2 regions of the Virgibacillus xinjiangensis genome follow, and region 1 is predicted to be linked to the other one. Evidence: riboswitches for the same ligand, from Rfam matches in the RefSeq annotation. Region 1 holds a riboswitch; the other holds the start of a gene.

The links. A riboswitch is a leader RNA that binds a small molecule or an ion and turns the genes downstream of it on or off. The one in region 1 is predicted to bind thiamine pyrophosphate.
Region 2: linked by a shared signal. The riboswitch ahead of ACFOGI_RS06030 (YkoF family thiamine/hydroxymethylpyrimidine-binding protein) and the one ahead of thiW (energy coupling factor transporter S component ThiW) in region 1 are both predicted to bind thiamine pyrophosphate.

The regions. Positions count from the first base shown of each region.
Region 1 is NZ_JBHRSA010000057.1:43,328-50,713, reverse strand. Features, by position in the region: gene thiM (hydroxyethylthiazole kinase) at 1-765, opposite strand, end outside; gene thiD (bifunctional hydroxymethylpyrimidine kinase/phosphomethylpyrimidine kinase) at 762-1,568, opposite strand; gene thiW (energy coupling factor transporter S component ThiW) at 1,568-2,068, opposite strand; TPP riboswitch at 2,146-2,254, opposite strand; tRNA gene ACFOGI_RS15725 (tRNA-Ala) at 2,409-2,481, opposite strand; gene ACFOGI_RS15720 (YhdT family protein) at 2,776-3,057, shown strand; gene panF (sodium/pantothenate symporter) at 3,054-4,496, shown strand; gene ACFOGI_RS15710 (acetoacetate--CoA ligase) at 4,586-6,571, opposite strand; gene ACFOGI_RS15705 (type 1 glutamine amidotransferase domain-containing protein) at 6,686-7,210, opposite strand; gene ACFOGI_RS15700 (DNA alkylation repair protein) at 7,284-7,386, opposite strand, start outside.
Region 2 is NZ_JBHRSA010000025.1:29,613-36,998, forward strand. Features, by position in the region: gene ACFOGI_RS06020 (hypothetical protein) at 557-739, opposite strand; gene ACFOGI_RS06025 (DMT family transporter) at 1,173-2,051, shown strand; TPP riboswitch at 2,264-2,370, shown strand; gene ACFOGI_RS06030 (YkoF family thiamine/hydroxymethylpyrimidine-binding protein) at 2,461-3,054, shown strand; gene ACFOGI_RS06035 (ECF transporter S component) at 3,067-3,672, shown strand; gene ACFOGI_RS06040 (ABC transporter ATP-binding protein) at 3,689-5,251, shown strand; gene ACFOGI_RS06045 (energy-coupling factor transporter transmembrane component T family protein) at 5,235-6,014, shown strand; gene ACFOGI_RS06050 (DUF3231 family protein) at 6,164-7,156, opposite strand; gene ACFOGI_RS06055 (VOC family protein) at 7,353-7,386, opposite strand, start outside.

The DNA.
Region 1 (7,386 bases):
CCTTATATGAAAGTCAGCTGGATGCTTGTGGAGTGCATCTATGAATAGAGGCATAAAAGTGCCAGGTCTATCCGTTCCTGAAATTTCTGCTGCATATTCGGCTGCTGTGCCATAGAATTCCGTAGCGGCAAGTGCCTGTTGTTGGATTGGATGGCTGGTTGTTAAGCAAGCCGTCAAAATGGATCCCAGTAAACAGCCAGCTCCGGTTATTTTTGCGAGAAGGGGATGTCCCGTATTATTTTCGGAATTTCTGTTGCCAGTACAAATAATATCCTTTGCACCGGTAACAATCGCAGTCGTTTCATAAGTTCTTGCGACTTGGGCGGCGATATGCTCTGCATCACCTCCTATAGAGTCGACACCTTTTGTTTCCCAAGGAAGTCCCACCAAATGGGCCATTTCTCCGGCATTTCCTTTAATGGCCGTCGGCTGCACTTCAGCTAGTAACTGTTCAACAGCATTGCGCCGGAAGGAGGTAGCCGCAACCCCGACAGGATCCAGGACTACCGGGATGCCTTTCTGGTTGGCGGTCCTCCCTGCAAAGATCATCGCTTTTAAGTCGGATGCTGTAAGGGTTCCTATATTTATAAGCAGCCCGTCGGCATGGGCAGCCATTTCTGCAGCCTCTTCCTCAGCTTTGGCCATTACGGGGGAAGCCCCAAAAGAGAGCAAGCCATTTGCTGAGAAATTCATGACCACCTGGTTGGTTAAATGGTGAATCAACGGTTGCTGCTTTCTGACTTCTGTAATAATAGCTTCTTTCATTGTTTCACTCCCTCTTCTCTGAGAGCCCAATGGTTTGTCGGCCCATTTCCCTCCCCAAGTCCGGATGCATGTTGGATGGCAGCTGTTATAAACTTTTTCGCAATCTTTACAGACTCTACCAAAGGAATTCCTTGACTGAGAGATGCAGTGATTGCTGCTGAATAGGTGCACCCTGTTCCATGTGTGCTGGTTGTGTGAATTCTTTCGGCCGAAAAAGCATACATATCGTGGCCATCATACAAGAAGTCTGTGGCATCTCCTTCGATATGCCCTCCTTTAATTAGAGCGGCTCCGGCTCCATACGTATGGACAAGTTCCTTAGCTGCCGACTTCATATCCTGTGTGCTATCAATCCCTTTGTCTATGAGAAATTCAGCCTCTGGTATATTCGGTGTAATCAGTGACGTCAATGGAACAAGATGTTTACGAAGAAAAGCTCTGGCCTCCCTTTCTATAAGTGCATCCCCGCTGGTCGCAACCATCACTGGATCCATAACATAAGGGATGCGGAGCGCGGCCATCTTCTGTTCAATCACTTCCATCATGGGAATATTGCTGATCATGCCGGTTTTATAGGCATCTACCGGCATATCTGATAGAACAGATTCAAGCTGACTGGCAATCATGTCTGGTGGTATGTCTTGGACAGCCTGCACTCCTGTCGTGTTTTGTGCAACTACCGAAGTGATGACAGACATGCCGTAGCTTTTTAATTCCTGGAAAGTTTTTAAGTCAGCCTGGATTCCCGCTCCACCACTGGGGTCCGTGCCGGCAATCGTTAAGGCGCATGGTATATGTTTCATTATGAGTTCCTCCCTGTAAGCTCTAAGGCATTATTGGTGGATAGCTTCGTAACGATAAACCATCCGATGATTGCTCCAGTACTGCTGCTAACGACAAATGGCGGGATAAACGCCAGGGCACCGGCAGAGCTGCCCATCAAGATATTGGCAAAGGGAACGGCAAATAAAGCCCCGACAATGCCGCTGCCAACTGCTTCTCCTGCAGCAGCCCAAATTTTCCGACCCAACCAGCGGTATAGAATTCCTGCCAAGAATGCGCCCACCATCGCTCCAGGAAAGGCAAGTAGTGTACCAAGCCCCAGCATATTCCTTAAAAGGCTGATCATAAAAGCGATGACTATTGCCGGCCCCGGGCCGAGGATCACAGCGGCCATAACATTGATCGCATGCTGTACTGGATAAGCTTTTGCTATGCCGGCAGGAAACCAGAGCAACTGGGAAGTTATTGTCCCAATTGCAATGAAAACAGCCATTACTGTAAGTAAATGTGTACGGTTCACATCTTTCTCCCCTTTTGGGGCACCAAAAAAGCCAGATCCCATATAGGACCTGGCTTGAACAAGCTGAAAATAGATGACATTTTGTCTGACTACTTCCCTCCGCTGGTATGATCCAGATCAGGTCCATAAGGGTCGGAAAATTCATCTTTCCTCTCAGCCTGTGTTTCGGCACCCCTAGTAGTTTTACGTTTATTGAGTTTTCTGTTTTATCATAACAAAGAAGTGAGCGTTTGTCAGTAGAATCTTCCCATTTACAAAAGGATAAGTTGGATAGGTGTAAGAAAAGAATCTAAAAAAAGAGAAGCTTCCTTATCATATAAGGAAGCTTCTCTTTTTTTGATGGAGCATAGCGGGCTCGAACCGCTGACCTCTTCGCTGCCAGCGAAGCGCTCTCCCAGCTGAGCTAATGCCCCATATTGGCTATCACAAATATAAATTATAAAGGGTTACCAACTATTTTTCAAGGGTTTTTTACAAAAAATCTATATCTTTTACAGAGACCGGGAGGTTCAGCATGAATAAGATGGCTGACAATTGAATGAATTTACGACATAACTACACTATCATACCCACTGAAAGAAGGAAAACGTGCAAACATGCAAGGATATTAGATATACTTATGGCATAAGTACAGGATATTTACAGATAAAACTTGATAGGTTATATTCGAAAGAATAGTATAACTTTTTAGAAATGGGGGATGAAAAGTGTCCAGCAAGTCGGAAGGGAAGGATGAGCGGTTTAAGGTAGCCAATAGGGAAGCTCTTATCGGAGTGGCCTTGGTTATTTTCAATTTTATCTGGTGGTATGGGTTTGCCTATGGGCTTGGCAGCAAGGACCCGGAAGATTATTCCTATGTTTTTGGGTTTCCCGCTTGGTTCTTTTACAGTTGTGTGCTGGGGTTTATTGTCATGGCGGTTCTGGTGACGGTGATCGTCAAAAAGTTTTTTGTCGAAGTTTCATTGGATGATGAGGGAGAAGAGACATGAACTGGCAGGCATTGATTCCGTTAATTGTATTCTTAGTTTTAATGTTCGCAGTCGGCATTTGGTCGAGTAGGAGTGTGAAATCGTCTGAGACATTCCTGGAGTCCTACTTTCTGGGGGACCGGAGTATGGGCGGATTTATCTTAGCAATGACCATGACTGCTACATACGGTAGTGCAAGCAGTTTCATAGGTGGTCCTGGTACTGCATATACAGAAGGGTTGGGCTGGGTCCTATTGGCGATGACTCAGGTGGTGACCGGCTATTTTGTCCTAACGGTTTTGGGAAAAAAATTTGCCATCGTTACCAGGAAATATAAAGCAGTAACAATGGTAGATTTCCTGAAGGAACGCTATCAGTCAAAATGGGTGGTGCTGTTTTCCGCTTTAAGCATCATTATTTTCCTATTCTCTGCCATGGCAGCACAATGGATCGGTGGAGCCCGCCTGATTGAGTCATTGACAGGCTTGCCATATACCACGGCATTGTTCATCTTTGCTTTATCTGTCCTGGTTTATGTTGTTATTGGCGGTTTCCGGGCAGTGGCATTGACGGACGCCATCCAGGGAAGTGTGATGTTCGTCGGTACGTTGATCCTCCTAATAGCAACTATTTTTGCAGGGGGAGGAATTACGGCCATTATGGAGGATCTAGCCAATGAAAATATCAATCTGGTTACACCTTATGGAGCGGAAGGGACATTGACCCCAACATTTGTATCCTCTTTCTGGATTCTTGTCGGGGTCGGAGTCGTCGCACTTCCTCAAGTTACCGTACGCGCTATGTCCTATAAGAATTCAAAGTCGATGCACCGGGCACTGATTATAGGGACCATCGTCGTCGGGTTCATTATGCTGAACATGCATTTGATTGGTGTATTTGCCCGGCCGATTTTACCTGGTATTGAGATTGCCGACCAAGTAATGCCGCTGATCGCTTTGGAGGTACTGCCGGCATGGGTAGCGGGCTTGGTGCTCGCCGCTCCGATGGCTGCCATCATGTCAACGGTGGACTCCCTGCTGTTGCTTGTCAGCTCGACCATTGTGAAGGACGTCTATTTGAATTACATAGAACCAAAGGCATCCCAGCAGAAAGTGATGAAGTTGAGCATGGGGGTGACCGCTATCCTAGGAATTGGGGTGTTCCTGCTATCGTTGGATCCCCCAGATTTGATCATCTGGCTCAACTTGTTCGCTTTCGGCGGATTGGAAGCAGCGTTTATTTGGCCAATCATATTGGGTCTCTATTGGAAGAGGGGAAACAAATATGGGGCGATCGCTTCCATGGTTACCGGGGTAGGGCTGTACATATTGTCAGACAGCTTTTTTCCGCAGCCGTTGGGGCTTCATTCCGTAGTCTTGCCTGTTGTATTTTCCCTAGTGGCCTATATACTGTTCAGCTTAGGAACACAACATAAACAAACCGCTGTACCGGAAATCTGACAAGGAGTTGCCCAGTGTGTCTGTACTTCTTGGATGGCCAGTAAGAATGAAAAAAGACAGCCTTCGCGCGAGGGCTGTCTTTTCCTGTATTATTTTTTCTTCATCTTCTTTGCAAACTCGATAAAGTATTGCAATGATTCTTTGTTGCGCAATGAACCTAAATTGACCACTTTTTCTGATGGCTGCCCCATCAATATCTTCTTGACCGGTATTTCCAGTTTCTTGCCATTCAGTGTCTTCGGAATATCGTCCACTTCATGGATTTCCGTGGGTGCATGGCGTGGGGAGCATTGCTGTCTGATATGCTGTACTATTTTCTTTCTGATTTCATCTGTCAGTGTTGCTCCGTCCTTCATCACAATAAAGAGCGGGGTAGAGGAACTGCCTTCTCCATCTGGGATATCTACAATCAAGCTGTCCTCCACTTCATTCACTTGATCTACTGCCCGGTAGATTTCACTGGAGCCGATACGTATGCCGCCGCGGTTGATCGTGGCATCAGACCGTCCATATATAACCCCGGTGCCGCGTTCGGTAATCTTCAGATAATCACCATGGCACCAGATGCCAGGGAAAACATCAAAATAGCTATGGTACAGACGAGTGCCGTCAGGGTCATTCCAGAAATAGATCGGCATGGAAGGGAAGGGTTCTGTCAACACCAGTTCTCCCACTTCCTCGATCCTGGGTGTCCCCTGTTCACTGTAGCTCTCCAGTTTTGCGCCCAACCCCCTGCATTGCAGTTCTCCAGCATAGACGGGAAGCGTAGGGGCTCCCAGTATGAAAGCTGTGCAGACATCAGTCCCGCCGCTTACCGAAGCAATCCAAAGATCTTCTTTCACGTTTTCGTAGCACCACTGGAAGCCTTCCGGCGGCAATGGGGAACCAGTGGAGCCGATGCTCTTCAGGTGGAACAAATCATAGGTGTTCCCTGGCTCCAATTCATCTTTCATGCATCCTGTAATATAACTTGCACTGGTACCGAAAACGGTCATTTGTGTTTCTTCTGCGAACTTCCAAAGCATCTGTTTATCAGGGTAGGCAGGACTGCCATCGTATAGGATAACCGAACTGCCTGTGAGAAGCCCGCTTACCAGGAAATTCCACATCATCCATCCGGTGGTAGTGTACCAGAAAAAACGGTCTTCTTCTCCGAGGTCCTGGTGAAAGGTGAGTGCCTTCAAATGCTCCAGAAGTATTCCGCCCTGGCTGTGTACAATAGGCTTGGGTTTACCCGTTGTTCCAGAAGAATATAGTACCCACAGAGGGTCATTGAAGGAAACATGCTCGTAGTGGAGTTCACCGTTTCCACTTCTGTCCACAGCTTCTTCCCATGTTGCTGCATCTATTAGGTTGCTGAAATCTGTGTTGCTGTTCAGATAGGGAACACCAATCGTTTTTTCCAGTGTCGGTAATTCTTTCTGGATTTCCTCTGCAACCTCCATGCGATCGAAATCCTTCCCTCCATATCTGTATCCATCTATAGTGAACATAAGCTTTGGTTCAATTTGCTTGAATCGGTCGATGACACTTTGTGTACCGAAGTCAGGAGATGCACTGGACCAGATGGCTCCAAGGCTTGCTGTTGCCAGAAAAGCCACAATGGTTTCATATATATTCGGCAGATATGCCGCTACGCGGTCTCCTTTTTGAATGCCGTAATCCTTTAGTGCCTGCTGTAAAGAGGCGGTATCTCGATAGAGCTTTGCCCAAGATACTTCCGTTTTATCCCTCAATTCAGAAGCATGTATGATGGCTGTCTTATTTTCCTTCCGTCCTCTGAATATATGTTCAGTATAGTTGATCTCAGCTCCTTGGAACCATTTGGTTCCAGGCATCTTACGGGGAGATAAGATGGTATGGTAAGGTTTCTTTGATTGTATGTCAAAATATTCCCATTGTGTCTCCCAAAACGCTTCCAACTCATGGACAGACCAGTCCCAGAGGGAAGCATAGTCCTCAAATCTCAAGTTTTTATGTTCCTTCAGCCAGTTTCTATAATCAGTAAGATTAGCTTTCTTCTTTCGGGACGCATCTGGTTCCCATAATAACGTACCTTCTTCCACCCGACTCATCCTATCCCCTCCCGAATTTTACGATAATTACCACTATTATATGAAGTCGGTTCCCGTATGTAAAGCTTGCTTCTGTGGAACGGAAAAAAACCCCCTTGATGAAGGGGGAGTCTCCTATTGACCTGCCAGTTTGTCTATGAACGCCTTCATATAGGATGGCAAATCCGGCGGTCGGCGGCTCGACACAATATGGCCATCGATGATTACTGGCTCGTCATGCCAGTCAGCACCAGCATTCTTCATATCATCCTTGATTCCAGGGGTGCTTGTCACGTTTCTCCCATTTAAGATGTCTGCTGAGATGAGTACCCAACCGGCATGGCAGATCTGTCCAATGGGCTTGCGTGCTTTATCCATATCCTTTACCAGGTCAATGACCTCTGGATAGCGTCGCAACTTGTCCGGCGCCCAGCCACCTGGTACAAGGATAGCATCATAGTCATCTGCTTTTATATCTTTCAGAGCGACAGAAGATGTCGCAGGTACTCCATATTTACCTGTGTAGACTTTTTCGGCTTCTTTTCCGGTTATGTCCACCGTCGCACCCTCCTCCTGCAGACGGAGGACAGGGTACCAGTGCTCCAAGTCTTCGAAGTCATCTTCTATAAGGGCAATGACTTTTGAATCCACTAGCCGCATACAGATCCCTCCTATTCATGATATGCCAATTGTAACAGAGGGCGCCCGCTGAGGCGAACCATCTGCAGACGGATCAATCTTGACGCTGTTGGTATTCTGCAAATTTTATAAAGCTCTGTTCATCTTCAATCAGACCACAGGCACCACATTGTATCTTGTGGACGGGACCGGTGTAT
Region 2 (7,386 bases), on a different contig from region 1:
GTGGGAGCCTCGTAAGTCTCCTCGCATCGTCATTGAGTTCAAATGAATCCTTTAGAACTGCCTACCAAGCCTTGTGTGTGCATCCCACACCGCTGCGGAAATTCCACTACGCTTTCCACGGGTGACCCGTGAGCTTCCTCGAACTATCGTTCTCCAGGATCTCACGTTGGCCACTTTTCCTGAGGGAGTCTCCATGGATTTCCTCCGCTGGTTGTAGTGGTTACAACCTTTTTATCTAGCATTAAGTCTTTTTCCTAGCAAGAGAATATATGGTGAATCGCTCACTAGAACCAGTAAATATAATCCAGCGGAGACAAAATACGTAGACTCCAGTGGGAACAGCACGAGTCTGAAGGCCCCGGAAGAAGTGCATTTCTTCTGAGGAGACTGAGGCCGTGCCCACGGAAAGCGAAGTATGTTGGCGTAGCGGTGGTATAGATTAGCAACCGATGCTCGGAAAAATTCACTTTATAAATATCTGCTAAAAACCATTCCACTCAAAAACCCCTTTCCATTCATCACGGAGAGGGGTCTCATTTCTTATATTCATCCGTTATTATTCCGTTACCGCTTCCTTGGCAGCCTCTACTTTCCATTGCTTATTCGGCTGGATACTGGAATTCAGTTTCTGGGCAAACGATTCTGCCGACTGGGAGTCAGGGAATGTCTTAGCCAAGTCGCTGTTGGATTTCGTCAGAATTTCAGTAGCACCATTTATCCTTCTTACAAGAATAAACATAGCATTAACTCCCTTCCTGGTTCAGCCACACCTAGCTGTACAAGTATTATCTCATAAAAGGGGAGGGAGAAGAGAGATTTAACAGAAGTGTAATGTAAATATAAAATTAGCTTGAGAAATCTCTGGAATCACTCGGCTTTTGTAGAATGGAAAGAGAGAATAATAATAGTTTTTGTCGAAATGACTTAGATTCTGTAAAGCGGTTGTTAATCATTTTTAGAAAGTTAATAGGTTTTGTAATCTATTTGTAATAATAGAGGCTCAAGATTGCTGCCGTCGGCTTGTCGTTGCCAATGGACAGAATGGTTCCATTGGCTACTCTCATAGGAACTGCTATGATAAATGGTAAATTGCTTGAAGAAAGGGAGGGTCCGTGTTGATGAAATGAAAGAAATGGATCACCGAACATAAAGCGGCTGTCTGGCTGCTTGTATTGCTTATCACGTTATTATGGGGCTATGCCTGGGTAGTGATGAAGGCAGCCCTCGAATACATGGGTCCTTTCATGTTTTCCTCTTTCCGTTTCGGGACAGGTGCGGTCACTCTGTTGCTCGTCGTCTGGATCATGAAAATCGGCCTGCCGCCGAAAGAATATTGGAAGCATCTCATCATCGTCGGGATCCTGCAGACGGCTATCGTTTTCCTGCTGGTCATGTACGGCCTCATGTTTGTCGATGCCGGAAAGTCGTCGGTTCTGCTATATTCCATGCCGATGTTCAGCAGCCTGTTGGCAGTGAGGTTCCTCCATGAAAAACTGACACCAGCCAAATCAATCGGTTTGGCTATCGGCATGATCGGACTGCTGACGATTTTAGGATGGGACATCTGGATTGGTCAGCCCGCTGAAGTGATCTTCGGTGAAGTTTTGATCATTATTGGCGCTTTTTCTTGGGCGGTATCGAATACATATTTCCGCCTGCACGTGCAGGATCTGCCAAAAATCCAGTCGTCCGCTTATCAAATGCTGTTCGGGGCCATCGCTATCATCCTGGTGACAGTTTTTACAGAATCGGGCGAACCGGTGAGTTGGAACCTTGACCTCATCTATTATATTCTGTTCTCCGGGGTTCTCGCATCAGCCCTATGTTTCACCGTCTGGTTCATCATCATGAGCAGGCTGGATATGGTGAGCGCGACCATATCAACACTTCTTGTTCCGATTTTCGGCCTCCTGTTCAGCAGTATTCTATTAGGGGAAACCATGACAATAGGGATTCTGGCAGGCTCCGCGATGATCATTACAGGAATCATCATTGCTACCGTCAGATGGAAACACCCCCGGGTCGGAGACAGCCACGCTCGGAGTTCCTAAATCCTATACCCGAAGTCCAACATGCAAAGCCACTTAAAAAAGAAAGTGCCCTCGGCGTAAAGCCGTGGGCGTTTTCTGCTGTTTGGGCAGGATCAGTATTCGCAGACACTCCAGCAGTATGCAACAAGCTGTATTTTTTTCCATTCTAAATCCCCTTTACAAAATTCGAAAGATTGTATACCATAAAGACACATGAAAACTGCATAACCGACAACAAGCACTAGGGGAGCTGTCCGAAAAGGCGGCTGAGAGGATACATGTCTGACCCTTGGAACCCGATCTGGATAATACCAGCGTGGGGAAGTGCAGTTCACTGTATGATACATGAGATGATGAATCGATACGTGCAAACTGCATTCCCGCGGGAGTGCAGTTTTTTTGTACATATCCAAAAAAAGGAGGAAAAAACATGAGCAATAAAAGTTGTGGGACAAGCAGAATCGCGGGGTGTCAATTCACCCTGTATCCGATGAGCGACAAATTCGTCGATATCATTCTCGGGGCGTTGGAAGAGGTGGATACATCGAAGGTATGGAAGGATACCGATGACGTGAGCACCTGTGTACGCGGCAAGATGACACATGTATTCGATGTGACCAAGGCGATCTTCTTGCATGCAGCTAAAACAGGGGACCATGTGGCAATGAATGGGACATTCTCCATCGGCTGTCCAGGAGACACGGAAGCCGATGCTTATATGGATGAAGCGGATGAGCCATTGAATGAGGAAAAATCACAACAGATCTCCCAACAGGCAGGGTGCAAGTTTTCCCTATATCCAATGGGCAGAGAGGATTATATGGACGCAATCTATAAACAGATCGATCTATCCAAACACCGCAACGTAGAAGTCAGCCATGCCCATTACGCCACCCGTCTGGACGGTGATGTGAAGGATATTTTCCAGGCGCTGCATCAGTCTTTTGACAGCGTGCAGGAAAAGGTCTCCCATGTGACCATGACGTTTGCGATTTCAGCGAACAGCCCATCAAATCAAGCATAAGGAGTTGAAAATATGACCAAGCATTGGAAATTGAAAGAAATTGTCCTGATGTCCGTATTGGGTGTTGTTTTCGGTGTCATCTATTTGGCTTTTTTCCTTGTCGGGCAGGGGATCCGAAATGTGCTGGTTCCGTTTGGATTGGCACCGTTCGGCTACGAGATCATCTTCGGCATCTGGTTCATTGTGTCGATCATGGCAGCCTATATCCTGCGCAAGCCTGGCGTCGCTTTTACGGCAGAGGTGATTGCCGGTGTTGTCGAGGTCCTGCTCGGTTCTGCAGCAGGTCCCGGTTTGATTCTTGCTGCCGCCATCCAAGGTTTGGGTGCAGAAGCTGCATTTGCGGCAACGAAATGGAAGGATTATCGCCTGCGTATATTGGTGCTGTCGGGAGTTTCCGCCGCCATTTTCAGCTTTGTCTGGAACCTGTTTTCTGCCGGTAATATTGCTCTCGCACCATGGCTGATTGTTTCTACACTGATTGTAAGGATGATCAGCGGTGCGCTGCTTGCAGGTGTACTTGGCAAGTGGCTCAGTGACCAGCTGGCCAAAACCGGGGTCCTGCGAGGCTATGCTTTAGGGAAGGAATTGCAAAGGAAGCGGAAATATGGAGTGGCATAAGGGAAGAGGGAGACCGATGATCGAAGTGCGTGATTACTCCTTTTCCTATGAGGAGGATGGGCAGCCCTTGTTTGACCAGCTAACCTTCAACCTTTATCCAAATGAGGTGACACTTCTGATGGGGGCGAGCGGTGCCGGGAAGAGCAGCCTCGCCCTTTGTCTGAATGGGCTTTATCCTGATGCAGTAGAAGGAGTTGCCTCCGGGGATATCTTTTTTCACGGGAAAAACATCCGCGAGTTTGAGAAGGGAGAGCTGAATCAGGAGATCGGCATCGTCTTCCAAGATCCGGAAAGCCAGTTTTGCATGATAACCGTGGAGGATGAGTTGGCCTTCACTTTGGAAAACCGGAAAATCCCTCGTTCAGAGATGAAAGAGCGGATACCTGCCATTCTTCAAGCAGTCGGCATGGAAGGCTATGAGAAAAACAAAATTCATGAGCTGTCCGGCGGGCAAAAACAAAAGGTTGCACTAGCGGCCGTACTCTTACTGGAGCCGGAAATGCTGATTCTTGATGAACCGACCGCCAATCTGGATCCGGTCTCAAGCCAGGAATTCGTAGAACTGGTGGAAAGCATTCAAAAGGAACGGGGGATGTCGGTACTGATCATTGAACACCAAGCCGATGACTGGCTTGAATTGCTGGACCGTGTGCTGGTGATCGGCAACGGTGGGCAGTTGATTGCCGATAATGGACCTGATCAGCTTTTCACCAATCAGAAACAGCTGCTCGAACAGATTGGTGTATTCCTGCCAAGAGAATATTCCCATCAAAAGGATTTGCGCGACCTCCTTCCGGAATCATCCCCTTCACAGGAAAAAATTCTTTCCGTGAACGGGCTTGTTTTTTCCCGGAAGAGACGGGAAATACTGAAGGATGTGAGTATGGACATCCATGGCGGAGAATTCGTAGCAATCATCGGTGAGAATGGGGCAGGAAAGTCGACCCTGCTTCAATTGATGGCAGGACTCCTGACACCGAAGAGGGGAGATGTTTCCATGTCCGGCCGCTCACTGGAGAAATGGGAGGAAAATGAGCTCCGCAGGCGGCTGGGCTTTGTCTTTCAGAATCCAGAGCATCAGTTCATTACCGATACGGTCTATGAGGAGCTGACCTTCGGAATGAAGCTGAATGGATGTACCGAGGAGGAAATGGAAAGAGCGGCAGCAGAACGGATGGAACAGTTCCACCTCAAAAGCCATCGTCACAGCAATCCTTTTTCATTGAGCGGCGGCCAGAAGCGACGGTTGAGTGTCGCAACGGTGCTCGATGAGACACCAGACATCCTATTGTTCGATGAGCCGACATTCGGCCAGGACGCAGCGACTACTGCTGAATTGATGACCTATATCATGGATTTGCGGAGGAAGGGTACAGCCATCGTGTTCGTGACCCATGACATGGATATCGTCGATGCCGCAGACCGTGCGTTTGTACTGCAGCATGGGGAAATGGCTTTTGCTGGAAAGCCGGAGGACTTATGGGAGAAGACCCGTCTTCTGCAGGAGGCAAGGTTGACCCTGCCGTCAAGGCTGAGAAACAGATCGAGAGTAGGTGAACGGTATGATCTCGTCCATTAATCCGAGCATCAAGGCATTCGCCGTCCTGCTGCCTGGTATTCTGCTTGGTTTTACGTTTGATGTGTTCACGCCGCTGTTGTATTTCGTCTTTATTCTCGGCATTACTTTTACCATGTCCGATATTCCTGTGCTCCGCTGGCTGAAGCTATTCAGCCCCTTTGTATTGGTTGCCCTTGGCTTTGCCTGGATGACGGTGTTGTACGCCAATCAGACGTTTTCTTATGGGGAAGTGGTATTCACCTTGTGGAACCTGGAAATCACCACAGGCAGCATTCAGACCGGAATCAGCCTCGCGCTCCGCTCTCTCTGTTTCGGAGCCCTTTCCTTATTATTCATTCTGACAACCGATTCGACCAAACTGATGCTGAGCTTCATGCAACAGTGCAAGCTTCCCCCGAAAATCACGTTCGGCATCCTGGCCGGCTACAGGTTCCTGCCGATTTTCCGGCATGAACTGCAAGTGCTCAAACAGGCCCACCATATCCGGGGGATCGGACGGGCTCGCGGCATAAAGGGCCGCATCAACCAATTCCGCCGTTATGCCATCCCTCTTTTGGCCAATGGCATCCGCAAGGCGGAACGTGTAGCTATTGCGATGGAATCGAAGGGATTCACCGGAGATCCTGATCGCACGCATTATCATCAAATGACCGTCGGTAAACGTGACTGGATGTTCTTCATACTGATGATCGGCATGCTGGCTGCCGTGTTCTGGTTGTCGTATCATCTTGAATATTTGAATATATTCGGAAAACGTTATTGAAAGGCAAAAGGCCGGAGGGATGCCCCTTCGGCCTTTGATTATGATTTGCGGCTATACCATGTGATAGGCTCGGCTGCTAACCTATTGGAAAACTCGATTCTAATTGTGTGGTTCGGTAAGCGAAGAAAGCATTGTTTACCCTTTCACGGTCAGCTTTTCCGTTCGGCAGCCATCGGCGGTTTTTCCAGCCACCCATTGTTGATCATGATGTTTAAGCCATCTTCGCCGTACTTTAAGATCTCTGCCATGAGCCGGGAATAGTCGATGGCCAGATCACTTCGCTGGCTCTGAGCAATGGCGGAACCGTAGTTGCCGATACCAGAATAAGTCATCAGGTTGAAATGATAGGAAATCAGTTTGTCGGAAAAGGGGGCTTCTGTTGAATCCGTGACGGTCTCATCAATGGAAGTCGGAACAGGGAGGGAGTCATTGCCAAGATAATCGCTGAATATCCTTACATGTTTGGTGGCAATTTCTTTTCCCCGCAGGATGTACTTCGCCAATTTTTTCGATTCGACCACCTGGCTGAAGCCTGTTGCCAAGGCCGAGCCCAATTCATTCGTCTTTACATTTTTGTAAAGGTTGGAGATTTCCAGACCTGTCAGTGGCCGGCCTTTTCCTAGTCCCTCCAGCATGAATGATTGTTTTTCTACAAACTCCACTTTTTTCGGTTCCGGTATATGTGGGGGACGGACAGCGATGCCCTTATCCAGCATCAGTTTGGTCACTTTCTCATGTAGTTCTATCGTGGTAGCGAGGCACTTGGAGAAAAAGGAGCGGATGTCCTTCCGATAGATATCCGGCAACAGCCGGGAATAGGTTTCCAGACCGCCTTTCGCCATTTGCTTCATATAATGCAGATAGAAAACATCCGTGAAGAGACGGCCTGCACCGAGATTCACATCCTGTTCTCCGAAGCCTTGGGGAATATGGATTTCCTCGACTTTCATGATTTTCCGTATCATCTCCACATGCTGTTGCGAGACATCGAGCGCATGTGCCATTAATTGCTTCACTTCCTCATCATCCACATGCTTCAGAAAATAGTTGAAGACACAGATGGACATGGTGTCCCCCTGATAGGTTGTCCATAGATTAGCGATTTCTGCAGAGGACAGCCTGACATGATATTCATTTTCCATTTGATATCCACCTTTACTCATCATAGATAGTTCCTATTATGTCCATTCATGGGAAAATCATGCAGCGTCAAGTATGACTGCCATCTGTAAGGGAGAGCGCTTGCTTTAAATAAATACAAAACCCGGGGGTGTATATCACCGTCCGGGTTTTGGGTCAACGTATGTTGTTGGTTCTTTCACCACCGTGGATACAGGGTTACTTCTGAAAATTCAGCAACCAGCCGACACCG